One region of the Streptomyces sp. NPDC091271 genome, then DNA from elsewhere that is predicted to be linked to it. Evidence: predicted binding sites of a transcription regulator. Region 1 holds the regulator's gene; each other region holds the start of a gene.

The links. The regulator HrcA, encoded in region 1, represses chaperone genes, less so after heat shock. The targets are predictions, from matches to a motif close to TTNGCACTCNGNNNNNCNGAGTGCNAA.
Region 2: the regulator HrcA is predicted to act here: its motif matches at 1,029-1,055, upstream of groES (co-chaperone GroES).
Region 3: the regulator HrcA is predicted to act here: its motif matches at 3,426-3,452, upstream of groL (chaperonin GroEL).

Annotation. Positions count from the first base shown of each region.
Region 1 covers NZ_JBIVVD010000003.1:661,647-667,550, reverse strand. Annotated here, with positions in the region: gene ACIQM3_RS14760 (ribonuclease Z) at 1-349, opposite strand, end outside; gene ACIQM3_RS14755 (histidine triad nucleotide-binding protein) at 365-724, opposite strand; gene ACIQM3_RS14750 (16S rRNA (uracil(1498)-N(3))-methyltransferase) at 797-1,543, opposite strand; gene ACIQM3_RS14745 (nitronate monooxygenase) at 1,540-2,613, opposite strand; gene dnaJ (molecular chaperone DnaJ) at 2,735-3,874, opposite strand; gene hrcA (heat-inducible transcriptional repressor HrcA) at 3,875-4,891, opposite strand; gene ACIQM3_RS14730 (MBL fold metallo-hydrolase) at 5,057-5,779, shown strand; gene ACIQM3_RS14725 (DUF3097 domain-containing protein) at 5,805-5,904, shown strand, end outside.
Region 2 covers NZ_JBIVVD010000001.1:502,237-508,140, forward strand. Annotated here, with positions in the region: gene ACIQM3_RS02575 (polysaccharide deacetylase family protein) at 1-937, shown strand, start outside; gene groES (co-chaperone GroES) at 1,211-1,519, shown strand; gene groL (chaperonin GroEL) at 1,617-3,242, shown strand; gene ACIQM3_RS02590 (SDR family NAD(P)-dependent oxidoreductase) at 3,319-4,092, opposite strand; gene ACIQM3_RS02595 (ABC transporter ATP-binding protein) at 4,322-5,173, shown strand; gene ACIQM3_RS02600 (ABC transporter permease) at 5,173-5,904, shown strand, end outside.
Region 3 covers NZ_JBIVVD010000001.1:152,983-158,886, forward strand. Annotated here, with positions in the region: gene ACIQM3_RS00810 (glucosyl-3-phosphoglycerate synthase) at 1-721, opposite strand, end outside; SAM riboswitch class I at 875-1,002, shown strand; gene thrC (threonine synthase) at 1,021-2,322, shown strand; gene ACIQM3_RS00820 (MoaD/ThiS family protein) at 2,352-2,627, shown strand; gene ACIQM3_RS00825 (cold-shock protein) at 3,077-3,283, shown strand; gene groL (chaperonin GroEL) at 3,617-5,239, shown strand; gene ACIQM3_RS00835 (NADase-type glycan-binding domain-containing protein) at 5,360-5,904, opposite strand, start outside.

The sequences.
Region 1 (5,904 bases):
CGGTCAGCTCGACGGACTCGCGGTAGGCGGTCGCGTACCGCAGCCGGTCGAAGAAGCGCTGTCCGCTCGCCGGGAAGTGGGCGGTGACGGGATGCGGCACCTGGTCGAGGTTGATCCGCTGGATCACGCCCGCCAGACCCAGCGAGTGGTCGCCGTGGAAGTGCGTGACACAGATCCGGTCGATGTCATGAGCGGCGACGCCCGCCCTCAGCATCTGACGCTGGGTCCCCTCGCCCGGATCGAAGAGGATGCCCTCACCGTCCCAGCGCAGCAGATAGCCGTTGTGGTTGCGGTGACGGGTCGGTACCTGGCTGGCGGTGCCGAGGATCACGAGTTCTCGTACGGACACGGGTGGTGGTGCTCCCTAACCGGGGGGCCACTGCATCCCGCGGCCGCCCAGGACGTGGGCGTGCGCGTGGAAGACGGTCTGGCCGGCGCCCGCACCGGTGTTGAGCACGATGCGGTATCCGGTCTCGGTGAGCTTCTCGTCGGCGGCGACCAGGCCCGCCTCGCGCAGCACGTCGGCGGCGGCCTGCGGGTCGGCGCCGGCGAGTGCGGCGGCGTCCGGGTAGTGCGCCTTGGGGATGACCAGGACGTGGGTCGGGGCTTGGGGGTTTATGTCGCGGAAGGCGATGGTCGTCCCGCTCTCGCGCACGACGGTCGCCGGGATGTCCCCTGTAACGATCTTGCAGAACAGGCAGTCGGTCTGCGGCTCTCCCGCCATGGCCCGGCCTCCTAGGTCGTTCGGTCCTCGTGATCAGTACACCGGCATGCTATCCGGCCGGGCGAGCGGCTCTCAGCTCCAGCGTCCGGTGCGTCCCATCAGGAGGGCCGCCGCGGCCGTCCCCGCGGTCGAGGTGCGCAGCACACTGGGGCCGAGCCGGTACGGAGGCGCTCCCGCCTCGGCGAAGGCGGCCAGCTCCTGGGGTGACACCCCGCCCTCCGGGCCGACGACCAGCACGATCGTGCCGTCGGCGGGGAGTTCGGCGGTGGCGAGCGGCTCGCTGCCGCTGTCCCGGTCCTCGTGCAGGACGCCCGCGAAGTCCGCCCCGGCCAGCAGGGCGGCCACCTGCTTGGTCGTCATGGCCTCCGCCACCTCGGGGAAACGCACCCTGCGCGACTGCTTCCCCGCCTCGCGCGCGGTGTTGCGCCACTTGGCGAGGGACTTGAGGCCCCGGTCGCCCTTCCACTGCGTGATGCAGCGCGCGGCCTGCCAGGGCACGATCACGTCGACGCCGGTCTCGGTCATCGTCTCCACGGCCAGCTCACCGCGGTCGCCCTTGGGCAGCGCCTGGACGACGGTGATGCGGGGCGCGGGCGCGTCCTCCTCGTGCACGCTTCCGAGGCCGGTGACCACGAGCCGGTCCTTGCCCTCGGCGGCGCGTACGACGCCTTCCGCCCAGCGGCCCCGCCCGTCGGTCAGGACGACGTCCTCCCCCGGGTTCAGCCGCTTCACGGACACGGCGTGCCGTCCCTCGGGGCCGTCCAGGACGAACTCCGGCCCGCCGGGCAGCTGTTCGACGACGAAGACAGGTGCCGTCACCGGGCACTCCTCACACTCACTGCCGCACGCGCGGCTTCCGTCTCGGCGGCGAGCAGGGCCACGAGCTCCCCGGCGGGCAGCTCGCGTGCCATCCGGTGACCCTGGCCCGCCCACAGGGCCATGCCCTGGGCGTCCCCGGTCTTCGCCGCGGCCTTGCGCAGCCCGCTGGTCATCTGGTGCACCTGAGGGTAGGCGGCGGGGGCGTACGGCCCGTGCTCCCGCACGAACCGGTTGACCAGTCCACGCGCGGGGCGGCCGGAGAAGGCCCGGGTCAGGGCCGTCGTCACGAACAGCGGGTTGGTCAGGGCCTCCTTGTGCAGCGGGTGCGCTCCGGACTCCGGGCACGGCAGGAACGCCGTACCGAGCTGGGCGGCGTCGGCCCCGGCCGCCAGGACGGCCGTGATCTGGGAGCCGCGCATCAGCCCGCCGGCCGCGACGACCGGCAGCCGCACGGCCTCGCGGACCTCGGCGATCAGGGCGAGGAGCCCGGTGCCGGCGAGGCCGCCCTGCGGGTCGTCACGGTGCGTCGACTGGTGGCCGCCCGCCTCGGTGCCCTGCACGCAGACCGCACCGGCGCCCGCCCGATCGGCGTTCCGCGCCTCCTGGGCCGAGGTGACCGTGACGACGGTGGACGTGCCGGCCGCGGCGAACGCGTCGAGGACGTCACGGGCGGGGCAGCCGAAGGTGAAGGAGACCACGGGGACCGGATCCTCCAGCAGGATCGCGACCTTGGCCTCGTAACCGTCGTCGCCGCTGGAGTCCGGATCGCCGAGCGGGGTCTCGTACCAGGAGGCCTCGCCGGCGAGCTGCTCGCGGTAGACCTCGACGGCGCTGGGGTCGGCGACCAGCGGCTGCGGCATGAAGAGGTTGACGCCGAAGGCCCCGCCGGTCATCCGCCGGAGCTGCTTCACCTCGTTGTACATCCCGTCGGCCGTCTTGTAGCCGGCGGCGAGAAAACCGAGCCCTCCGGCCTCGGAGACGGCGGCGGCCAGCTCCGGACGGGAGACGCCTCCCGCCATCGGGGCCTGCACGATCGGGTACCGGTAGAGATCGGTCAGCGCCAAGGACATGCCCGCATCGTGCCACGTCCCGCGGATCGTGCCGAATCAGCCCCTTTCGCACGGCGGACGCCCGCCGCACGCACCGCACCGCCCGCCGGTACGGGACCGGCGGGCGGTGCGGTGACAGTGTTCAGCGGCCGTTGAAGGCGTCCTTCAGGCGGGAGAAGAGCCCTTGCTGCCCGGGCTGGAACTGGCCGGTGGGCCGCTCCTCGCCGCGCAGCTTGGACAGCTCCCGCAGGAGGCGCTCCTGCTCGGGGTCCATCTTCGTCGGGGTCATGACCTCGACGTGCACGATCAGGTCGCCGCGCCCGCCGCCACGCAGGTGCGTGATGCCGCGCCCGTGCAGCGGGACCGACTGGCCGGACTGGGTGCCCGGCCTGATGTCGATCTCCTCCAACCCGTCGAGCGTCTCCAGCGGCACCTGGGTGCCGAGCGCCGCGGCCGTCATCGGGATGGTGACCGTGCAGTGCAGGTCGTCGCCGCGCCGCTGGAAGACGGCGTGCGAGACCTCGTGGATCTCGACGTACAGGTCACCGGCGGGACCGCCACCGGGGCCGACCTCGCCCTCGCCCGCGAGCTGGATCCGGGTGCCGTTGTCGACACCGGCGGGGATCTTCACGGTGAGGGTGCGCCGCGAGCGGATACGGCCGTCGCCGGCGCACTCGGGGCACGGCGTCGGCACGACCGTGCCGAAGCCCTGGCACTGCGGGCAGGGCCGCGAGGTCATGACCTGGCCGAGGAAGGACCTCGTGACCTGGGAGACCTCGCCGCGGCCGCGGCACATGTCACAGGTCTGCGCGGAGGTGCCTGGTGCGGCGCCCTCGCCACTGCAGGTCGTACAGACGACCGCCGTGTCGACCTGGATGTCCTTGGTCGTGCCGAAGGCCGCCTCGTTGAGGTCGATCTCCAGGCGGATCATGGCGTCCTGGCCGCGACGGGTCCGCGAACGCGGCCCACGCTGCGCGGCGTTGCCGAAGAACGCGTCCATGATGTCGCTGAAGTTGCCGAAGCCGCCGGCTCCGAACCCTCCCGCGCCACCGCCGCCGCCCGAGGAGGACAGCGGGTCGCCACCGAGGTCGTAGACCTGCTTCTTCTGCGGGTCCGACAGCACCTCGTAAGCGGCGTTGATCTCCTTGAACCGCTCCTGGGTCTTCGGATCCGGGTTGACATCCGGGTGCAGCTCGCGTGCGAGCCGACGGAATGCCTTCTTGATCTCGTCCTGAGATGCGTCGCGGCGCACGCCTAGTACGGCGTAGTAGTCCGTGGCCACTTACGAATCCGCCAGGATCTGTCCGACGTAACGTGCCACTGCGCGTACCGCTCCCATCGTTCCGGGGTAGTCCATGCGGGTCGGTCCGACCACGCCGAGTTTGGCGACTGCCTCGTCGCCCGAACCGTAGCCGACCGCGACGACGGACGTGGAGTTGAGGCCCTCGTGGGCGTTCTCGTGCCCGATCCGTACGGTCATGCCTGAGTCCGTTGCCTCACCGAGCAGCTTCAGCAGCACGACCTGCTCCTCCAATGCCTCCAGCACCGGCCGGATCATCACAGGGAAGTCGTGCCCGAAACGGGTGAGGTTGGAGGTGCCGCCGATGATCAGCCGCTCCTCCGTTTCTTCGACCAGAGTCTCGAGGAGGACGGAGAGGACCGTCGATACGGTTCCCCGGTCCTCGGTCTCGAAGGACTCCGGCAGGTCCTGCACCAGCCGCGGGACATCCGCGAAGCGTCGTCCGACGACCCGGCTGTTGAGCCGGGCCCGCAGATCCGCCAGTGATGTGTCACCGAACGGCGCAGGACAGTCGATCATACGCTGTTCGACCCGGCCCGTGTCCGTGATCAGGACGAGCATCAGCCGGGCCGGAGCCAGCGACAGCAGCTCCACGTGCCGGACCGTCGACCGGGTCAGCGAGGGGTACTGCACGACGGCGACCTGCCTGGTCAGCTGCGCGAGCAGCCGGACCGTGCGGCCCACGACGTCGTCGAGGTCGACCGCGCCGTCGAGGAAATTCTGAATGGCCCTGCGCTCCGGCGACGACAGGGGCTTGACGCCCGCGAGCTTGTCGACGAAGAGCCGGTAGCCCTTGTCCGTCGGAATGCGCCCCGCACTCGTGTGCGGCTGGGCGATGAAGCCCTCGTCCTCCAGCACCGCCATGTCGTTGCGGACAGTCGCCGGGGAGACCCCGAGGCTGTGCCGCTCCGTGAGCGCCTTGGAGCCGACGGGCTCCTCGGTGCCGACATAGTCCTGGACGATGGCGCGCAGCACTTCGAGTCTGCGTTCGCTGAGCACCGCGCACACCTCCAGCTGTGGTTCTTCGGCGTCTGCCTGGCACTCTGTGCGTTCGAGTGCCAGCAATCCCCCCGGTCAGTGTACGGGGGCGGGGTGGGCCCGAGGCAAGGGCGACCGGCCACGCCGTCACGGGATCGCGCAGGTCGTTGCCGATAGCGTCGCCGTATGGACGTCTCTTGGGAAGAGTTCGGCTGGGAGCGGTTGGGCAACGTTACGGGGCGGCGGCGCCTCCCCGTCTGGGACGCGACCGCCGCACTGGTGGCTGGGGCGGACAGTGTGCTGCTTTACGACACGGGTTCGACGCTCCGGGAGGGCGTCGAGCTCCGGACACAGGCGGAGGCCCTGCTGGGCCGGAGGGTGACACATATCGCACTGAGTCATCCGCACTTCGACCACGTGATGGGCACCGCCGCCTTCTCCGGGGCGGAGGTCTACGGGGCGGTCGGCACGGCGGAGCTGCTGGGGCGGGGCGCCGAGGAGCTGCGCGCCGACGCGCTGCGGCACGGGATGGGCGAGGCGGACGCCACGGCGGCCACGGACGTCCTGGTGGCCCCGCGGCACCAGGTGAGCGGCGAGTGGACGCTCGATCTCGGCGGCGGGTTCCAGGTGCTGCTGGCCAATGTGGGGCCCGGTCACAGCGGCCACGACCTCGCGGTGCTGGTGCCGGGCTCCCCCGTCGTGGTGCTCTGCGGCGATCTGGTCGAGGAGTCCGGCGAACCGCAGGCCGGCCGGGACGCGGTCCCCTCCCACTGGCCGGCCGCGCTGGACCGGCTGCTGGAGCTGGGCGGCGAGGACGCGCTGTACGTGCCGGGGCACGGGGCGGTGGTGGACGCGGCGTTCGTCCGGGCGCAGCGGGAGCAACTGGCGGTCCGGTTCGGCGTGTCGTGAACGCGGCCCCGATTATCGTGCTGCCATGCGCAGCTACCAGCCGGATCTGACTCCGCCGTGGAAGAAGTCAGCCCCCGCCCCCGAGGTCCCCGCCGAGCCCGATCTGGTGGTCGAGGAGACCGTCA
Region 2 (5,904 bases), on a different contig from region 1:
AAACGACAAAACAGCCCCCAAGCGCCACAGACCGGTCTGCGCGGTCCTGGTCGCCCTGCTGGTCGGTGCCGCCGCCTCCGGGTGTGGCGGCGGTGCGGACGAAGGGGCCGCCGGGCGGCAGAAGCCGGTGGCCGGGCAGCCGGGAGCCGCCGCCGCGCAGGCGGGCCCCGCCGCGGCCGAGGCGAAGGCGAGGGCCGAGGCCGAGCGGCTGAAGCGGGCGGTCGCCGCCCGTACCGCCGTCGCGAGGAAGTGGGGCCTGGTCAAGGTCCCGCTCGTCGCACCCGCGCCGCCGGCCGGGAAGCCGCACATCACCACCCGTAAGGGCTTCGAGGTCGAGGGCGGGGAGGATCTGCCGCCGGTCTTCACCACCGTGCCGACCAAGGAGCGGATCGTCTTCCTGACGATGGACGACGGCGCGGAGAAGGACCCTGAACTGCTGCGGATGATGTCGGAGCTGAACATCCCGTACAGCGCCTTCCTCAGCGACTACGAAGTCAGCGACGACTACGGCTACTTCAAGGACATGCAGGCCCGGGGGGTCACCCTCAGCAACCACACGCTCAACCACCGCTATCTCCCCGGGCTCTCCCGGGAGGAGCAGCACCGGGAGATCTGTGGCTCGCAGGACAAGATCGAGAGGTTCCTGGGGAAGCGGCCCACCCTCTTCCGCCCGCCGTACGGCAACTACAACGGCGACACCCTGCGCGTCGCCAAGTCCTGCGGCATCAAGGCCGTGCCCCTGTGGGCCGCCGAGGCGTTCCCCGACCACATGGAGTGGCGCGAGTGGGACCAGGACCTGCATCCCGGCGACATCATCCTCACCCACTTCCGGGGGCGTGAGGACTGGGACGGCTCCATGGCCGACATGATCCGCAACGTCATGAAGACGGTCACCGACAAGGGATACGCCGTGGCCAGGCTGGAGGACTACGTCTGACGGGCGGTCATCCGCCGCGCGGAACCCTGTGGAGATCTCCCGCGTTGTCCGGGCGTGCGCCGGTCCCACGGCGCCACGCGAGGGTGGTGAATTGGCACTCCGCTTGACCGAGTGCTAATCGCGGTCATAGTGTCAGTGCTGGCACTCCCCGATGGAGAGTGCCAGCACAACCGCGCGACAGGGCAGGTCCGGCACCCGCGACGACGGATCGACCTGGTCGCCACCCCACAGACTGTTAAACCCCGTGAGATCTCCGAAGGGGGAGACCGGATCGTGTCGACCACCAGCTCCAAGGTTGCGATCAAGCCGCTCGAGGACCGCATTGTGGTCCAGCCGCTCGACGCCGAGCAGACCACGGCTTCCGGCCTGGTCATTCCGGACACCGCCAAGGAGAAGCCCCAGGAGGGCGTCGTCCTGGCCGTGGGCCCGGGCCGCTTCGAGAACGGCGAGCGCCTTCCGCTCGACGTCAAGACCGGCGATGTCGTTCTGTACAGCAAGTACGGCGGCACCGAGGTGAAGTACAACGGCGAGGAGTACCTCGTCCTCTCGGCGCGCGACGTTCTCGCGATCGTCGAGAAGTAATTCACTTAACGTTTGCTTCCGTTCTGCGCCCCTGGCCCCCTGCGAAAACTAGCCGGGCGGCGAGGGGCGCAGTTCGTTTGAGAGGACAGCTCAGCCCATGGCGAAGATTCTGAAGTTCGACGAGGACGCCCGTCGCGCCCTTGAGCGCGGCGTCAACAAGCTTGCCGACACGGTGAAGGTGACGATCGGCCCGAAGGGCCGCAACGTCGTCATCGACAAGAAGTTCGGCGCCCCCACCATCACCAACGACGGTGTCACCATCGCGCGCGAGGTCGAGCTCGACGACCCGTACGAGAACCTCGGTGCCCAGCTGGTGAAGGAGGTGGCGACCAAGACCAACGACGTAGCGGGTGACGGCACCACCACCGCCACCGTGCTCGCCCAGGCCCTCGTCCGCGAAGGCCTCCGCAACGTCGCCGCGGGCGCGTCCCCGGCCGCCCTGAAGAAGGGCATCGACGCCGCCGTGAAGGCTGTGTCCGAGGACCTCCTCGCGACCGCCCGCCCGATCGACGACAAGGCCGACATCGCCGCCGTGGCCGCGCTCTCCGCGCAGGACCCGCAGGTCGGCGAGCTCATCGCGGACGCGATGGACAAGGTCGGCAAGGACGGTGTCATCACCGTCGAGGAGTCCAACACCTTCGGTCTGGACCTCGAGTTCACCGAGGGCATGGCCTTCGACAAGGGCTACCTGTCCCCGTACATGGTGACCGACCAGGAGCGTATGGAGGCCGTCCTCGACGACCCGTACATCCTGATCCACCAGGGCAAGATCGGCTCCATCCAGGAGCTGCTCCCGCTGCTGGAGAAGGTCATCCAGGCCGGCGCCTCCAAGCCGCTCCTGATCATCGCCGAGGACGTCGAGGGCGAGGCGCTCTCCACCCTCGTCGTCAACAAGATCCGTGGCACCTTCAACGCCGTCGCGGTGAAGGCCCCGGGCTTCGGTGACCGCCGCAAGGCCATGCTCGGCGACATCGCCACCCTCACCGGTGCGACCGTCATCGCCGAGGAGGTCGGCCTCAAGCTCGACCAGGCCGGTCTGGACGTGCTGGGCACCGCCCGCCGCGTCACCGTCTCCAAGGACGACACGACCATCGTCGACGGCGGCGGCGACTCCGCCGACGTCAAGGGCCGCGTCAACCAGATCAAGGCCGAGATCGAGTCCACGGACTCCGACTGGGACCGCGAGAAGCTCCAGGAGCGCCTCGCGAAGCTGGCCGGCGGCGTGTGCGTGATCCGCGTCGGTGCGGCCACCGAGGTGGAGCTCAAGGAGAAGAAGCACCGTCTGGAGGACGCCATCTCCGCGACCCGCGCCGCGGTCGAGGAGGGCATCGTCTCCGGTGGTGGCTCCGCTCTGGTCCACGCCGTCAAGGTCCTCGAGGGCAACCTCGGCAAGACCGGCGACGAGGCCACGGGTGTCGCGGTCGTGCGCCGCGCCGCCGTCGAGCCGCTCCGCTGGATCGCGGAGAACGCGGGCCTCGAGGGCTACGTCATCACCTCGAAGGTCTCCGAGCTCGACAAGGGTCAGGGCTTCAACGCCGCGACCGGCGAGTACGGCGACCTGGTGAAGGCCGGCGTCATCGACCCGGTCAAGGTCACCCGCTCCGCCCTGGAGAACGCCGCGTCCATCGCGTCGCTGCTGCTCACGACCGAGACCCTGGTCGTCGAGAAGCCGGCCGAGGAAGAGGCCGACGCCGGTCACGGCGGCCACGGCCACAGCCACTAGTACGGCTCCGCAGGACAGCGAGGCCCGGTACCCCCGTCGCGGGGGCACCGGGCCTCGGTGCGTTCTCCGTGCTCGCCTACTGAGGTCCGTAACTCCGGCCCGCGCGGGAGGTGACCCCGCCGAGGAGACTGCGGGGCGTCAGCTTCACCAGGCCCATGAGTGCCTTGTAACGCGGGTCCGGGATCGACACCGACCTGCCCCGGGCGAGGTCCTCCAGGGCCGCGGCCACCAGCTTGTCCGCGTCGAGCCACATCCAGTCCGGGATGTTGCCCGTCCCCATCCCGGCCCGCTCGTGGAACTCGGTCCGTACGAAGCCCGGGCACAGCGCCATCAGCCGCACCCCCGAACCCGCGAGGTCCTTCGCGGCGCCCTGGGTGAACTGGACGACCCAGGCCTTCGACGCCCCGTACGTCCCCCGCGGCAGGAACGCCGCGACGGAGGCCACGTTGACCACGCCGCCGCGACCGCGCTCCCGCATCGAGCCGGCGGCTGCCGAGGTCAGACGCAGCACCGCCTCGCAGTGGACCTTCAGCATCATCAGCTCGTCGGCCACCGGGACATCCAGGTAGCGGCCCTTGTTGCCGAAGCCCGCGTTGTTGACCAGCAGGTCGACGGGGCTCACCCGGTCCGTCAGCCGTGCCGCGACCGCCTCGATCCCGCTGTCCGTGGACAGATCGGCCGTCAGCACCTCGGCCTCGATGCCGTGTCCGTCGTGCAGCTCGGTGGCCTGGGCCCGCAGCCGCTCCGTGTCACGGGCCACCAGCACCAGATTGTGCCCGTCACTCGCGAGCCGCCGCGCGAAGGCGGCCCCGATCCCCGCCGTCGCGCCCGTAATCAGTGCAGTCGTCATAGGCGGCACGTTAGCCGCCTCGCGCACGGGCGGTGGACCCGGCTTCTTCCAGGTGGGGCCACCCTTCTTCCAGGTGGGGCCGTCCTTCGTCCAGGTGGGGCCGGTGGGGACTCGTCCGCCCCCTACCGCGGTAGCACCTCCATGTTGGCTCCCGGGTATGACGCCCGGCGCGAGGCCGTCCCCGTACTTTCCACCCCGTCGGTACGAGAACATCGCGAAAGGGCGGGACATGAGGCTACGCAGCGGCAAACGGGAGCAGACGGACGACCGGCCGGAGGCCCCGGCCGCCACACCGGGTTCCGCCGTCGAACTGCGCGGTGTCCGGAGGCGGTACGGGCGCGGCCCCGGTGCCGTGCACGCGCTCGCGGGCGTCGACCTCGCCCTCCCACGCGGCACGTTCACCGCGGTCATGGGCCCCTCCGGGTCCGGGAAGTCCACCTTCCTGCAGTGTGCCGCCGGGCTCGACCAGCCGTCGGAGGGATCCGTGCACCTCGGTGGCACCGAGATCACCGGTATGAGCGAGAACCAGCTCACCGAGCTCCGCCGCAGCCGCCTCGGCTTCGTCTTCCAGGCGTTCAACCTGCTGCCGTCGCTGACCGTGGAGCAGAACGTCCTGCTGCCCCTGCGCCTCGCCGGGCAGCGCCAGGACCGCCGCCGGGCGGCCGAGGCGCTCGCGCAGGTCGGGCTCGCCGACAAGGCGCGGCGCCGGCCCGGCGAGCTCTCCGGCGGCCAGCAGCAGCGCGTGGCCGTCGCCCGCGCCCTGGTCACCGACCCCGACGTGATCTTCGCCGACGAGCCGACCGGGGCCCTCGACACCGGAACCGCCGCCGAGGTGCTCGGCCTGCTCCGGCACGCGGTGGACACTCCCTCCGGGCTCCGAGCGGGTGGGAGGCATCCCCACGGCGCCACTGTCGTCATGGTCACCCACGACCCGGCCGCGGCGGCCTGGGCCGACCAGGTGCTGTTCCTCGCGGAGGGAACCTTCGCCGGCGGTCTGGAGCGCGGTTCGGCGGAGCAGATCGCGGCGCGGATGGCGGCGCTCACCGCCCGTACGGACGTGATGGCGGGGGCCGCGGCATGATGCGGCCCACCGGACTCGCCCGCGCGGCCGTCCGCTTCAAACCCGCCTCGTTCGCGGGCACGTTCGTCGCCCTGATGATGGCGGCGCTGATCGTCTCGGCCTGCGGCACCCTGCTGGAGACAGGCATCCGCGCCTCGGTGCCGGCGCAGCGGTACGCGAAGGCGCCGGTCGTCGCGGCAGCCGACCAGTCCGCGCGGGTCGTCTCCGACACCGTCGACGGCCCCGAGGAATCCGCGTACCCGCTGCCGGACAAGGCCCGTGTCGACGCGGGGCTCGTGGCGAAGGCCGCCCGGACACCGGGTGCCGGGGCCGCGGTGCCGGACTCCACCTTCCCGGTGCGGCAGGGCGACGCGGCGATCACCGGTCACGGCTGGGGATCGCACGCCTTCACCGGTACCGCGCTGTCCGCGGGCACCGCGCCGCGCGCGGGCGAGGTCGTGCTCGACGACACCGCCGCCCGTAGTGCGAAGGCCGGTGTCGGTGGCACCGTCACGCTCGAGACAGCCGCAGGCCGCGCCGGCTTCCGGGTGTCCGGGCTGGCCGAGCCCGGGGCGGGCGACATGACGGCGGGCGCCACGGCCACGGCCTGGTTCACCGATGCCGAGGCGCCCGTGCTGGCCGGGCACCCCGGCAAGGTCGACGCCATCGCCGTACTGGCCGAGGGCGGCGCCTCCCCCACCGACGAAGCGGCCCTCGCCACCGCCGTCGGAGAGTCCCTCGCCGGCTCCGGC
Region 3 (5,904 bases), on a different contig from region 1:
CGTCGACCTGGGCCAGCGCGTCGAGGCCGACCGTGTGCAGCGCGTCGACGAGCAGGCCCAGCTCCACTCCGTAACCGACGGGGAAGGGGAGCTGCTCCAGCAGGGAGCGCCGCACCGCGTACTCGCCGCCCAGCGGCTGGACGAAGCCGGCCAGGCGGGGCCAGTGCAGATTGAGCAGCGGGCGGGCCACCAGTTCGGTCACCCGGCCGCCCTGGCCTGCGGCGTCGCCCAGTGGCCGGTCGTACATGGCCTTCACGAACTGCACCGAGGGGTCGGTCAGCAGCGGGCCGACGATCCCGGAGACGAAGTCGGCGGAGAAGTCCTTGAGGTCCGCGTCGACGAAGCAGACGATCTCCCCGCTGGTCACCAGCAGTGATCGCCACAGCACCTCGCCCTTGCCGGGGAGGGCGGGGATCCGGGGGAGTATCGCGTCCCGGTGCACGACCCGGGCGCCGGCCAGCCGCGCCGCGTCGGCGGTGGCGTCGGTGGATCCGGAGTCGATCACCACCAGTTCGTCGACGAGCTGGACCTTCTCCATCAGCTCGCGCCGGATCTCCGCGACGATCGCGCCGACCGTCGCCTCCTCGTTCAGCGCGGGCAGGACGACGCTCACGCGCGAGCGGTGCGGATCCCTCGCCCGCGCGGCCGTGAGCCGGTCCAGCGGGCGGTCGGCAGCAGACCAGGAACGCCTGGTCAGCCAGCGTTCCACCTCTTCCAGCACGGTCGATACTCCCTGTATGTGATCCATCTCGCGGTTCGGACGACTATCTCAATCGTCCGGTGCTTCGGTTACAGTCTTGAACAACGCGGATGACCCTCGCATGTCGGGGTCGGTCCGCGAATAAACGCCCGGATCCATGGTCCGGTGCCATAGCGCTCATCCAGAGGGACTGAGGGAACGGCCCGTTGAAGTCCCGGCAACCCTCCTGCCGACCGCGAGGTCACGGTGGGGAAGGTGCCAATTCCGTCTTGTGGCGAAATACGTCGCAAGGAAGATGAGGAGAAAGGGCCTCCGCCATCATGGCCGTGCAGACAGTTGCAGCCGACACCAATACCTCCGCAGTGGACCTCGGTCCCGCCGCGGCACTTTCCTGCCGCGAATGCGGCGAGCGTTTCGAGCTCGGCCCCATTTTCGCCTGTGCGTCCTGTTTCGGGCCGCTCGAAGTGGCGTACGACCTGCCGAGCGGCTCCCCCGAAGAGCTGAAGAAGCGCATCGCCGAGGGTCCGAACAACATCTGGCGCTACGCGCCGCTGCTGCCGGTCCCCGCCGATGTCGCGGACAAGCCCAACATCAACCCCGGTTTCACCAAGCTGGTCAAGGCCGACAACCTCGCCCGCGAGCTGGGCGTGACCGGTGGTCTGTACGTCAAGGACGACTCCGGCAATCCGACGCACTCCTTCAAGGACCGTGTCGTCGCCATCGCCGTCGAGGCCGCCCGCGCCTTCGGGTTCACCACCCTCTCCTGCTCCTCCACCGGCAACCTCGCCGGTGCGGTGGGTGCCGCCGCCGCCCGCGCCGGCTTCCGCTCCTGCGTGTTCATCCCGCACGACCTGGAGCAGGGCAAGGTCGTCATGGCCGCGGTGTACGGCGGCGAGCTGGTCGGCATCGAGGGCAATTACGACGACGTCAACCGCTTCTGCTCGGAGCTCATCGGTGACCCGCTCGGCGAGGGCTGGGGCTTCGTCAACGTCAACCTCCGGCCGTACTACGGTGAGGGCTCCAAGACCCTGGCGTACGAGATCTGTGAGCAGCTCGGCTGGCAGCTGCCCGACCAGCTCGTCATCCCGATCGCGTCCGGCTCGCAGCTCACGAAGATCGACAAGGGGCTGCAGGAGCTGATCAAGCTCGGCCTCGTCGAGGACAAGCCGTACAAGATCTTCGGTGCCCAGGCCGAGGGCTGTTCCCCGGTCTCCACCGCCTTCAAGGCCGGCCACGACGTGGTGCGTCCGCAGAAGCCGAACACCATCGCCAAGTCCCTGGCGATCGGCAACCCGGCCGACGGCCCCTACGTCCTGGACATCGCCCGGCGCACCGGCGGCGCCGTGGAGGACGTGAACGACGAGCAGGTCGTCGACGCGATCAAGCTGCTGGCCCGCACCGAGGGCATCTTCGCGGAGACCGCGGGCGGGGTGACGGTCGGTGTGACGAAGAAGCTGATCGACGCCGGCCTGCTCGACCCGTCCCTCACCACCGTCGTCCTGAACACCGGCGACGGACTGAAGACGCTCGACGCGGTCGCCCCCACGACCGGCCTGTCGGCGACGATCAGGCCCAGCCTGGACGCGTTCCGCGACGCCGGCCTCGCTGCCGCCGCCAACTGACCACCCGAGAGACCGAGGAAGGCACCCACATGAGCGTCAAGGTCCGTATCCCCACCATCCTCCGCACCTACACGGGCGGTCAGGCCGAGGTCCCGGCCGAGGGTGCGACCCTCTCCGAGGTCATCGCGTCCCTGGAGCAGAACCACCCGGGCATCGGCGCCCGTGTCCTGGACGACCAGGGCAAGCTGCGCCGCTTCGTCAACGTGTACGTCAACGACGACGACGTGCGCTTCGAGGGCGGTCTGGACGCGAAGACCCCGGACGGCGCGGGCGTCTCGATCATCCCGGCCGTCGCCGGAGGCTGATCCCCCCATACGGTCACGGGCCCGATCGGCGGCCCGACCGCACAGCGTGAGCACCATGGCCCCCTCCGCGAGAGAAGCGGAGGGGGCCATTCTGCATGGTTGAGCACGGTACAGTTGGGGAAGTCCCCGCAGCTGCCCATGCCGCCCGCATATGAGAATGCGCCCGGCCGCGACAAGAAGCAGCCAAAGTAAGTGAACGCCTTGTGGCATAAGTCGCCTTTGTCAGGCCCGACTTGCCCTGGAATCTTGTGAATCCCCCCATTGCGTGCGGTCACCTGTGCCCAGAATTCTCGTCCGATTGACCTGTTGCAGAGGGCAGTTGGGCAGATACATTCGGCCGCGGTCGACGCGTTCCGGCGCACGCCACCCTCTCCTGTCGGAGGGTGAGTTCTGACCCGGGCCCGCGAAGTGCGGTGCTCGTGCAAGGGCCAGTAATAGGGGAGTTAGGCATGGCTCAGGGCACCGTCAAGTGGTTCAACGCGGAGAAGGGGTACGGCTTCATCGCGGTCGACGGTGGTGCGGATGTTTTCGTCCACTACAGCGCGATCCAGATGGACGGGTACCGCACCCTCGAAGAGGGTCAGCGAGTTGAATTCGAGATCTCGCAGGGCCAGAAGGGGCCGCAGGCGGACATGGTCAAGCTCGCCGTCGGCTGAGCTCGGCGCGGTCGGCCAACGACACTACTCACGCACGTGAGGCCCGTACCCCGGCCAGGGGTACGGGCCTCACGTGCGTCCTCGTCCGTCCGGCGGGGTGCTCCCGGCGCGCCCGCAGGTTGTCCACATCGCGAAGAGGACGCTTGCACTCGAAGGGGTCGAGTGCTAATCATTGGCGTTAGCACTCTCCAGGTGAGAGTGACAGAAAACTTGGACCGGGCCGGTGAGGCCCGCAGGCTCGGTGGGGCAAGGAACCACTGAGCACGCTGGCCGTCCGTCGCGGGCGCCACTCGGTCCGGAGAAATCCACCCCTGTCCGGGAGGACCACTTCACATGGCCAAGATCATCGCGTTCGACGAGGAGGCACGGCGCGGTCTCGAGCGCGGGATGAACCAGCTCGCCGACGCCGTCAAGGTCACCCTCGGCCCCAAGGGCCGTAACGTCGTCCTCGAGAAGAAGTGGGGCGCGCCCACGATCACCAACGATGGTGTTTCCATCGCCAAGGAGATCGAGCTCGAGGACCCGTACGAGAAGATCGGTGCGGAGCTGGTCAAGGAGGTCGCCAAGAAGACGGACGACGTCGCCGGCGACGGTACGACCACCGCCACCGTTCTCGCTCAGGCACTCGTCCGCGAGGGCCTGCGCAACGTCGCCGCGGGTGCCAACCCGATGGCTCTGAAGCGTGGCATCGAGAAGGCCGTCGAGGCCGTCTCCGCCGCTCTGCTGGAGCAGGCGAAGGACGTGGAGACCAAGGAGCAGATCGCTTCGACGGCCTCCATCTCCGCTGCTGACACCGAGATCGGCGCCAAGATCGCCGAGGCTATGGACAAGGTCGGCAAGGAAGGCGTCATCACCGTCGAGGAGTCCCAGACCTTCGGTCTGGAGCTCGAGCTCACCGAGGGTATGCGCTTCGACAAGGGCTACATCTCGGCGTACTTCGCCACCGACATGGAGCGCATGGAGTCGTCCTTCGACGACCCGTACATCCTCATTGTCAACTCCAAGATCAGCAACGTGAAGGACCTCCTTCCGCTGCTCGAGAAGGTCATGCAGTCGGGCAAGCCCCTGCTGATCATCGCGGAGGACGTCGAGGGCGAGGCGCTGTCGACCCTGGTCGTCAACAAGATCCGTGGCACCTTCAAGTCCGTCGCCGTCAAGGCTCCGGGCTTCGGTGACCGCCGCAAGGCCATGCTCGGCGACATCGCCATCCTCACCGGTGGCACCGTCATCTCCGAGGAGGTCGGTCTCAAGCTGGAGAACGCCGGTCTCGACCTGCTCGGCACCGCTCGCAAGGTCGTCATCACCAAGGACGAGACGACCATCGTCGACGGTGGCGGCGAGAGCGACCAGGTCCAGGGTCGCGTCAAGCAGATCCGTGCCGAGATCGAGAACTCCGACTCGGACTACGACCGCGAGAAGCTCCAGGAGCGCCTCGCGAAGCTGGCCGGCGGCGTGGCCGTCATCAAGGCCGGCGCCGCCACCGAGGTGGAGCTCAAGGAGCGCAAGCACCGCATCGAGGACGCGGTGCGCAACGCCAAGGCCGCCGTCGAGGAGGGCATCGTCGCCGGTGGTGGCGTGGCTCTGCTCCAGGCCTCGGCCGTCTTCGAGAAGCTCGACCTGACCGGTGACGAGGCCACGGGCGCCAACGCCGTGAAGCTCGCGCTGGAGGCCCCGCTCAAGCAGATCGCCGTCAACGGTGGTCTCGAGGGTGGCGTCATCGTCGAGAAGGTGCGCAACCTGCCGATCGGTCACGGCCTCAACGCCGCGACCGGCGAGTACGTCGACATGATCGCCGAGGGCATCATCGACCCGGCGAAGGTCACGCGCTCCGCTCTGCAGAACGCCGCGTCCATCGCCGCGCTGTTCCTCACCACCGAGGCCGTCATCGCCGACAAGCCGGAGAAGGCCTCTGCGGCCGCTCCGGGCGGCATGCCGGGCGGTGACATGGACTTCTGATCCTCGGATCAGCAGCTCCAGGCGGTACCGCGGTATCCGTACGACGCCGGCCCCCGGGATTCGTTCCCGGGGGCCGGCGTCGTCGTTTTCGCCGCTGTGCGGTGTTCAGGTGCGGCGGGGTCAGGACCCGTCGGTGTTCGACCGGCCGAAGAACTCGATCTCGGCGATGGCCACCTGCTTGTCCGAGGACGCGGCGTGGGCCGACTCGACGGTGAAGCGCACCTTGACGGCCTCGCCGACGCGGAAGGCGCGCCGCTGACCGCCCGTGCCCTGGTCCAGGGTCAGTTGGCGGGTCGTGGTCTTTCCGTCCTTCGTCATGATCGTCGCCTTGATGCGCTGCGGCAGCGCGGACTTGTTGAGGTCGTCGGGGCGGATGGACACGCCCGGAGTGATGATCACGTCCAGCAGGCGGGTCGGCTGGTCGAAGCGGGCCTCGATCCACTCGCCCTCACCGGACTGTGTGACCCCCGGGCCCCACCACGTGTTGTTCACCTTGTCGAAGGCGAGCTGCGGCTTGTGGCCGGTCCAGGAGCGGGACGCCACGATGTCGTCGGGGGCGACCATGGCGCGCTTGGCGAAGTGGTCCCTGGTGGCCTGGATGCCGTCGGGGAGGTACATCACGCCGAGCACGGCCAGGGTGACGACGACGGCGGCGGTGATCCACG